2 regions of the Paenibacillus sp. JCM 9796 genome follow, and region 1 is predicted to be linked to the other one. Evidence: predicted binding sites of a transcription regulator. Region 1 holds the regulator's gene; the other holds the start of a gene.

Region 1 (4,979 bases):
CATTCGAGTGTGTTATTTTTAATTTTGTGTTAATTTACCCCTTATTTCTACATAAACCGTAGTTACAGTATTTATATATTGTAAATTTACGATAAATTTAGGAGGCGAAAGCCATGTTGTTTACAAAAAAGAACGATACCGATTTTTTACTGCTGCTCATTAAGGCTTCTGAAAACACGCTGCAGGCCGCTCAAGTTTTCCGAACCGCCATGATGGGATCGGAGCCGCCGGCGAACTTCTACCCCCAGCTGCGGGATTTGGAGCATGCCGGAGATCAAATCACGCATCAAATTTTCAAGGGCTTGAATAAAGTGTTCATTACGCCTTTGGACCGGGAAGACATTATGGAGCTCGCTTCCAAGGTCGACGACGTGCTCGACGGAATTGAAGCATCGATCGCACGTTTTGACTATATGAACATTACGTTTACCGATAAATATATGAAGGAATTTTCTGCGGTGCTCGTAGCCAGCTGTCAGCATATCCTCGATGCCTTCAAGCTGCTGTCCAAGAAAAAGTATATGCAGCTGACGGAGCATACCGTGCAAATCAACAGCTTGGAAAATGAAGGAGACCGTTTAATGCGCGAGGGCATCCGTGAAATTTTCACCAATCCGAAAGATCCTTACCACGATTTTAAATTGAAAGAAATGTACGAACGCCTTGAGCAAACGACCGATGCCTGTGAAGATGTCGCCAACATCTTGGAGAGCGTTGTGCTGAGATACTCTTAACCTTGCCGGCCAGTCCGGACCGGTTAGTGGTAATATGCACAATGACTTAGGAGGAAATTATGTTAACCATATTGATTGTAGTCGTTGCTTTGGCGCTTCTGTTCGATTTTATCAACGGATTTCACGATACGGCCAATGCTATCGCTACTTCTATTTCAACCAAAGCGCTGTCACCGAGATTCGCCATCATCTACGCGGCCGTTTTGAACTTTCTCGGCGCAATCTACTCGTCAGAAGTCGCTAAAACGGTGGGCGGTAAAGTCGCGAATCCGGCTACCATTGAGAACGGTATTTATATCGTCATCGCCGCCTTGATTACGGCTATACTTTGGAACTTGCTCACCTGGTATTACGGCATTCCGTCCTCTTCTTCCCACACACTTATCGGCTCGCTTGCCGGCGCCGTCATTGCAGGCGCAGGGATGGACGCTTTAAATTGGTCCGGGTTTCGTGAAATCATTCTGATTCTTGTCTTATCGCCAATTGTCGCGTTCGCTACCGGTATCGTGATTATGTGGATTATCCGGTTCTTTATTATGTCGACCGGTAACCAATCGCGTTCCAAGCTCAATCGCACGTTCCGCATTTTCCAAATTTTCTCGGCCGGACTGCTTTCCTTTTCCCACGGCGGGAACGACGCTCAGAAAGCGATGGGGATCATCGTATTCGCCTTGGTTGCGATGAACCAGCAAGACACGCTGGACGTTCCGCTCTGGGTTAAATTAGCCGCTGCAACCGCTATGGGCCTCGGAACCTCAATCGGCGGATGGCGCATTATCAAGACGATGAGCCGTAAGCTGCTGAAGATCGAGCCGATCAACGGCTTCGCTTCCGACCTGAACTCATCGATCGTCATTCAAACGTCGACCCATCTCGGGATGCCGTTATCGACAACCCACGTCATTTCCTCCTCGATCATCGGAACAGGTTCCGTGATGAGATTCCATGATGTCAAATGGGCAACGGTAACACGAATGATCTTGACCTGGATCATCACAATTCCGATCAGTATGGTGATTGCGTTCCTCATCTACAAAATCATTTACGCATTCGTATAATAATAGGACAAGCCCGTGCCGGTTCGGCACGGGCTTGTTGTTATTCATTTATCGGATAAATTAATCCAAATAATAAGCGAGGCTTTGCAGGTCCGTCGTGAAATCCGCATGGTGTACCCGTACATCGCTCGGCACTTTAATAATGAGCGGCGCAAAGTTCAAGATCGCTTCGACGCCCGCTTCGGTGAACTGGTTGGCGACCTGCTGCGCTTCCGGCGCAGGAACGGTAATAATCCCGATCCTGATCTGCAGCTCGCGAATCGTCGTCCCGAGCTCTTCCATCGGCTTTACTTTTAAGTTATTGATCGATTCGCCGATTTTGTTCGGTTGCGCGTCAAAGACAGCGACAATTTTCATGTTGTCTTTTAAATAAGCGTTGTAATTGCATAACGCGCGGCCCAAATTGCCCGCTCCGACCAGCGCGACGGGAATCACTTTATCAAGCTTCAAAATTTGTCTGATTTTCTCGATTAAATAATCGACATCATACCCGATGCCCTTCTTGCCGAATTCACCAAAATAAGCGAGATCTTTACGGATTTGGGCCGGATTCAGATCAAGTTTTTGTCCAAGATCCTGTGAAGATACGGTTGAAATATTTTTCTTGCTCAGCTCATTCAAGAATCGCAAGTAAATCGGCAGCCGTCGGACGACCGCCTCGGAAATTTTCATCGTTTTCATGCTTCGTTCTCCTCCATCCACCGCTTAATACGTGGAACCAACTGATTCGCAGTCATATGCTCGATCTTAGGTCCCGGCAGCGAATACAAGAAGTATTTCCCATAGTTCGTATCGATGACCCGGGTATCGTAAATAATGACGATCCCTTTGTCCGATGCGGTACGAACCAATCTTCCGAATCCCTGCTTGAAGCGAATAACCGCCTGTGGTACCGACAGCTTCATGAACGGATTCATATTCTTGGCCTTAAGCTTTTCCGTCTTCGCTTCCACAAGCGGATGCGTCGGCGGCTGGAACGGCAGCCGGACGATGGCCAGACAGGTGAGCGCGTCGCCCGGAATGTCGACGCCTTCCCAGAAGCTGCTCGTGCCCAGAAGCACGCAAGCAGGACTGCTCTGGAACATGCGCGTCAGCTTGCTTCGATTGCCGCTGTCCACGCCTTGTCCGAGCACGTTCACGCCGAACGGCGCCAGCATTTCCTTCAAACCGGCATGAACCGTCTTCAGCATGCGATTGGAAGTGAAAAGAACCAGCATGCGCCCTTTCGTTTCCAGCGCGACTTCGGCCAGCGACGGAATCAGGCGGTCGATAAACTCTTTGTCGCCCCCGCTTCCGCCGCGCAGCCCCGGAAAGTCCCGGGGGATAGCGACAAGCGCCTGCTCCCGGTAATTGAACGGCGAGGGAAGCTGCACCGTTCTCAATTGTCCGGATGGCTGCGATTCGTTCAGCCCCAGCTGTTCGCAGGTGTAAGCGAACGATTTGCCTACCGAGAGTGTGGCCGAGGTCAGTATTACGCTATCTTTCGGCTCGAAGAAATGCTGCTGCAGCAGCGAGCTGACATCGACCGGCACGCAATGCAGCTGAAGCGAGCGATTTTTGTTGTACAACCCGCCCTCTAACCAATACACATAGTTGTCGTCCGGCATCGTCATAAAGAAATGGAGCGCATCTTTATAACGATGAAGTTCTTTCACGGTGCCGCTTAAGTCGGTTACGACACTCTGCACTTCGAATTCGTCCTGCACCTCTTTCAGCTCGCTGACGACCTTATCCAGCTTCTTAAGCGCTTCAAGCGCGTGCAGCTGAAAATTCTCTTCAAGCACCGCGAGCTTATCCCACCCGAGGGGCAGCGCGTCCTTCCTCACCCGAAGCACGAGGCCGCCGCCTTCCTGCTGAGCCGCCGACTCCCCGCTGCGCGATGTCAGCAACTGATACAGCAGTTCCGTCAGCTGCTCCCACTCTTCTTTCATCTCCATCACTTTCTCGACCGCGCGGTCGATCTCAGCGCTCCAGCCAGCCACGCGCGGATCTTCGTCCGCCTTCTGCAAACGAAAGCGGAGGCTTGACAATTGCCCGGAACGGCCGTCCTTATACAGCCAATGAAGCGTGTTCATTAACCCGTGATAGTGAAGCTCGATCCCCAGATGCTTGCTCGCCACTTCTTCAAAATGATGAGCCTCATCGATAACAAGATGCTTATAAGCAGGCAGCAGGCGGTTGTCCGCTTTCATATCCGTAAATAAGAGCGAATGATTCGTGATGATGACGTCGGCCGTGTTCGCCTCGTGGCGGGCTCGATGGTAAAAGCATTTTTTAAACCAGGGGCAGGCGCGATTCAGGCAAGAATCGGTGTCGCTTTCCACCGTATGCCAAAACGGCTTTCCTTTGTTGGCAAAGAAAAGCTCCTCGTCGTCGCCGTGTTTCGTTTCCCCGAGCCACACGAGCATCTGCCCGGCGGTAATCCGGTCTTCCTTGCCGTTCTCGAAATCGAGCGTGTTGATTTTGTGCTCGAACTTGCGCAGGCATAAATAGTGGCTTCGCCCTTTCAACAGCGCGGCCCGGAACCCGATCGGGAACAGCTCGTGCAGCAGCGGAATGTCGCGTTCCCGCAGCTGCTCCTGCAAATTGATCGTATGCGTGCTGACGAGCACCTTCTTATCGTGCTTGAGTCCGTAGTACAGCGAAGGAATCAAATAAGCCAGCGATTTGCCGGTACCCGTGCCCGCCTCCACCATCAGATGATGTCCCGCTTCAAAAGCGCTCTCCACCTCGCTGAGCATCGTCACCTGGGCTTCCCGCTCTTCATAAGCGTCAAACCGCCGTTTAAGCACATCCTTCAGCTGCTCGTAAAAGGCGGAGAAAGGCTCCTTCAACGTCTTCGCCTCATCCTCTTCGCGAATCGATTCCTCTTCGCCCCAATCGCCGACGCCCAAAGCGAATTGGCGGAAATACCGGTCCGCATCCGGATCGAGCGGCTGGTGCAGCTCCCGGTATTGAAGCATCTCATGCACGATCCAGCCGAAGTCGTTGGTGGATTCGGCAAAGATCATATCCAGCCGCTGCAGCGTCAACAAAGGAAGCCCCTGCAGCCGCTCCATGCAGCGAATCCAGATAAGCGCCGTTACTTCGGCGTCGCTGTCCGCTTGATGCGGCCGCTCGTGTTCGATGCCGAAAGCGTGAGCCACCATCGACAGCTGCAGGGTCGACAGCCCCGGGTACAGGACGC
Region 2 (4,890 bases), 2.4 Mb from region 1:
TTTGTCCGTGCGATAGATGGCGAAGGTCCGATCTTCATGATCAAACCGGATGACGTCCTCATTATCGATATCGTTAACTCCACAGGTTTCGATCCAACCGTTAAGCGCCAAGAGCTATTCCTCCAGAAATTCAGTATTTAATGATGGGTATACCGCTTAACTTGCTTGCCGCCGTCCCTTTGCGAGCTAGCCGACCCGTTCCGGAGCCATCGTTCCCGTATCATGGCCGTACTTGTAGGGACGAGCGGTGCTTGGGAGAGATCGATCAATCGTGTAGGCAGGGTCTTTTCCTTGCTTGATCAGCGCGACGACCACGTCCTTGAGCGCCGCCGGGAAGCTGCGGGAAGCCGGCGGGCAATCGGCCTTGATCTCTTCATGCAGCTTAGCCAGCGCGTGGTAAGGAACCATCGGAAACATGTGATGCTCGATGTGATAGTTCATATTCCAATAAAGAAACCGAAGAACCGGGTTCATATAGATCGTGCGCGAGTTCAAGCGATGGTCAAGAACATCTTCATGAAGGCCCAAGTGCTGGGTCATCCCGAAGAGAAGCACGATAACCATGCCGTAAAAGGAAGGCAGGCCGATAAACATGGCGGGCAAAATGCTGCCCATTTGTATGCACAAGGCGATAACCGATAAATAGATGATCAGGTAAATACGGGCTTCCAGGAAGACTTTGCGGTACTCTGAAGTCGGAATATATTCCAGTTCCTCTTTATCCAGCTTGCCGAAGCAATGGAGGAAAAACTTGTAGAACTCGCGCGGTCCTCCGTATAAGTGAAAGATTTGCATGAAAATGATTTTCCAAATCGGCGGCCGCTCCATCACAATCTCAGGATCCCGGCCCACGATGATCGTATCGGTATGGTGGCGCGTGTGACTCCAACGCTTAGGCGTTGCCGACCTCAGGGCCATGAAGGAGGCGATCTGGTAAACGACTTCATTCATCCATGGCGTTTTGAAAGCGGTTCCATGACCGCACTCATGCCAGCGTGAATCGGAAGGCGTGGCGTATACGATGCCATAAAGCGCGAATGCGGGAATCGCCCACCACGTGCCCCAGCTGTAATAGGCCAGAACCCCTAAAGCGATAACCAAGCCGAACCAAATTAGCGTATCGCGTATGGCCGGCCCGTCCTTTCGCTTCATCAGCTCCTTCAGGCGTTGACGGGGTACCGGACTCGTATACCACTCGGCTGCTACGAGCCCTCTTTCGTACGCCCGCTGTTTCTCGGGACCGACGACACTGTAGTCTCTTCTGGTCTTTGTAGAAGACAACTTGACTCTCCTCCTCTTGATTTGGCTGCCAGGCTTGAGTCCGAATTGCCCGCGGCTGCAAGCCCCATATTTGAATTGATAATCACATCCTCAGAGTACATAATTTTACAGCTCATAGCAATGCATTGAATTGACATCGTTTTGTCTGAAATTGATAAGTTACCCAAACATCCTGAACATCCTTTCTGCCGGTGACGCTCATCCCCTGTTCTCTTAACGTTCCTTTAAACAGAGAAAGGCCCCGCTTCTCTATATGCAGAGAAGCAGGGCCTGCCCGATCGATGATTTTAGTACGCCAAGGTGAACAGTCCGTTGATGTGCGACAAGTAACGCACGTTGCTCGCTTCTTTCATCAACGTCGCCGGCAAGCCTTTCAATTTCGTTTGGTTGCCGCCGATTGTGCCGATTCCGTCTTTGCGGCCAAGGCTCGCGAGCGTTCCGGAGAATACCGGCTCGAACGACTGCATCGGCGCGCCATTATACGACGCGAAGATGTTGTAACCGATCGTTTCGCCCATTTGCCAAGCCAATTGCGCTGTCGGCGGGTATGGACGGCCTTCTTTGCCCATGACAACCGCGCTGTCGCCGGCCACGAATACGTCCGGATGCGACGTCGATTGGAGCGATTCGGTCACGGTTGCGCGGCCGCGGTTCACTTCGATGCCGCAGTTTGCGACAACCGAATTACCTTGAACGCCGCCCGTCCATACGAGCGTGCTTGTCTCGATGACGCTGCCGTCTTTCAACGAAACGGACGTCTCCGTCATTTCCGTAATCGCCACGCCGGTCAGGAACTGCACGCCGCGCTTTTGCAAGCTTGTTTGGGCGCGCTCGATCAATTCAGGCGCAAAGCCCATCAGAATCGAAGGGGCCGCTTCTACGCAGTACAACGAAACGTCGTTGAAATCGACGCCTTTCTTCTTACACAGACCCGGCAGCATATCGGCAAATTCGCCGACCAGCTCGATGCCGGTCAAGCCGCCGCCGCCTACGACGAACGTAACGTCCGCTTTGTTCTTCGATTGCTTGTAAGCTTCAACCCGCGCTTCAACGTGCGCACGCAGACGGTTCGCGTCGTTAACGGATTTCAGCGTGAAGCTGTGCTCCTGCAGGCCAGGAATGCCGAAGAACGCCGTTTCACTGCCGAGCGCGATGACAAGCGTGTCATACTCGTAGGTTTTACCGCTTTTCAGAAGCACGCGCTTCTCGTCGAGTCCGATCGTTTCGACCGTATCGATGCGCAGTTCGATGTTTTTACCGCGAAGCAGCTTCTCGAGCGGAAGCGCTACAGCTTGCTCGCTCAAGTTGCCTGCAGCCAAACGGTGCAGCTCGGTAATAATTTGGTGAGAAGGGAATCGGTTCACGACCGTGATAGTCGCTTCTTCCGCCGTCATATATTTACGCGCCGTCAGCGCGGTTAACAACCCGCCGTATCCGCCGCCTAGAATCAAAATTTGCTTCGACATAGTTATCCTCCGTCCGGTATTGATGCTTCTTAAGATTGACGCTGATTTTGCTGACGCTCTGCCGATACTTCCAGGAACGCTTGGGCAAAACGGAACATCTTCTGCACTTGCGGATCCTTCAGCATTTTAAGCAGACCGAACAAGCCGATAGTCGCCGTTTCCGCTTGCGCACGGTCGCTTGCTTCAATCGCCGTCGCGGCTACGCTCTTAACTTTCTCTTGGATCGGCTTCACGAATTCTTCCATGCCGCCCTTCAGATCGTCGATCAGGACGCGGTCGGTGGCCACATTTTGCACCAAATCGTACGTTTTCGTTAAAAGGGTTACCATTTCGGCCAGCTTCGGCAGGTTGTCGACCAACACCGTAAGCGACTGTTGGACCTCGGGCTTCATCAATTGATCGAGTACATCGAGTGATTCGCGCGAGATCGTTTGCGTTGTTTGTGACATAAGTAAACGTCCTCCTATACTTTGCATAGATGTCCCTTGTGCCGGCTGCCTGTTCTTTTCGAGCGATGGGAGGTTCGTCTTCTTCAAGCCGTCTCTCTGACAAGCTTATCGTCCATGAAGATCCATGACCATCCAATTGTAACATTTTTCACATGCTTGAGAATAAGGCAGTGCCTGAAAGGGAACGCTATATGGACTCTATTATACGACCATTCCCTTCATCTTTGAAAAGCCAATTTCCTACAATTGTGAACATTCTGTTAACACTAATTTCAAGCAGCCGATTCCTTTTTGAAAAAACAGCGCGGCCGCTGCTTCGCTCCCTGGACTCAGCCGCGACCGCACTTCAAACCTTACGCGTTTACCGAACGCTTGCGGCCGATCATGACCGCGTACAGCACAATCGCGCTGACGTTCGCGGCGGCAATGACAATCCCCATCGGGACAGTCGCTTCGCTGCCGCCCAGACCGACCAGCGGCGCCACCAATCCGCCGAAGATGAACGACAGCACGCCGAGCAGGGCTGAGGCCGTCCCCGCCGACTTCGCCTGATTGCGCATCGCCAGCGGGAACGACGCCGTTCCGACGATGCCGACGCACGAGACGACGATGAACAGCGGCGGCAGCACGGCGGCCAGCCCCGCTCCGGCGATAAGGCCGACGAGCAGGATAATCCCGCCGAGTGCGGCGAGCACGAGTCCGCTGACGAGCAGCGTCGTTTCCTTGATTTTACCGGCTAGTTTCCCTGTGACTTGGCTGGCAATAATGATGCCAAGTCCGTTTATGGCGAATATGAAGCTGAACGTTTGCTCCGAGACGCCGAACGCATTCTGAAGGACGAAGGGCGATCCGGCGATATAAGCGAACATGGCCGCGGTCACAAGCCCTTGCGAAAGCGCATAGCCCATAAACAGCCGGTCCTTCGCTATCGCGCGCATCGTCGACAGCGATTGCGCAATACCGCCTTGCGACCGGTGCTCGGGCTTCAAGGTTTCCGGCAGCGCGAAGAGGACGGCGATGAATACGAGCACCCCGATGAGCGACAGCACGAGGAACACGCCGCGCCACGACGTGAACTGCAGGAGCTGACCTCCCATAATCGGAGCCAGGATCGGAGCCGCACCGTTCACCAGCATCAGCAGCGCGAAAAACTTCGTCAGCTCCGTCCCCGCATAGAGGTCCCGGGCCACCGCCCGCGAGATGACGATACCCGCCGAGCCGGCCGCGCCTTGAATGAAACGCAGCGCGACGAACGCCCAGGCCGACGTGCTGAACATGCACAGCAACGAAGCTACGGTGTACAAGAGCAGCCCCGCCAGAAGCGGCCCCCGTCTGCCGCGCACGTCGCTGAGCGGCCCGGCAAGCAGCTGTCCGAGCGACAGCCCGAGCAGACAAGAGGTAAGGCTTAGCTGCGCCATCGAGGTGCTCGTGTGCAGGTCGCCTTCAAGCATGGGCAGCGCCGGCAGGTACATATCGAGCGATAACGGACCGAAAGCCGACAAAATGCCCAGCACAAAAGCGATCCAGATGCGCCTGGACCGGGCGGGCGCTTGAATAGCCGCAGATGATTTCATGAATGAATGCCTCCTTAATTCCGGACAGTAAACCTAATAACGGAACAGCCGTGCGCCATCTGAGCGGTTGGCGAATTTTCCGGCGGAAAATTGGCGTATAAGAAACCGGGGTGCGAAGTT

What was found. Region 1 encodes Rex, which represses fermentation and respiration genes when NADH is low (regulators of the CRP and FNR family bind a similar motif). Its sites were predicted from a motif close to TTGTGAAATATTTCACAA; they were not measured.
Region 2: ACZ439_RS12870 (helical membrane plugin domain-containing protein) is a predicted target of Rex. The motif match lies at 3,333-3,350, and genes of this name have one in related genera.

Annotation. Positions count from the first base shown of each region.
Region 1 covers NZ_AP043723.1:306,016-310,994, forward strand. Annotated here, with positions in the region: gene ACZ439_RS01455 (DUF47 domain-containing protein) at 114-734, shown strand; gene ACZ439_RS01460 (inorganic phosphate transporter) at 794-1,792, shown strand; gene ACZ439_RS01465 (redox-sensing transcriptional repressor Rex) at 1,853-2,473, opposite strand; gene dinG (ATP-dependent DNA helicase DinG) at 2,470-4,979, opposite strand, start outside.
Region 2 covers NZ_AP043723.1:2,667,405-2,672,294, forward strand. Annotated here, with positions in the region: gene ACZ439_RS12855 (MocE family 2Fe-2S type ferredoxin) at 1-111, opposite strand, end outside; gene ACZ439_RS12860 (fatty acid desaturase family protein) at 187-1,281, opposite strand; gene ACZ439_RS12865 (NAD(P)/FAD-dependent oxidoreductase) at 1,569-2,747, opposite strand; gene ACZ439_RS12870 (helical membrane plugin domain-containing protein) at 2,777-3,196, opposite strand; gene ACZ439_RS12875 (multidrug effflux MFS transporter) at 3,550-4,770, opposite strand.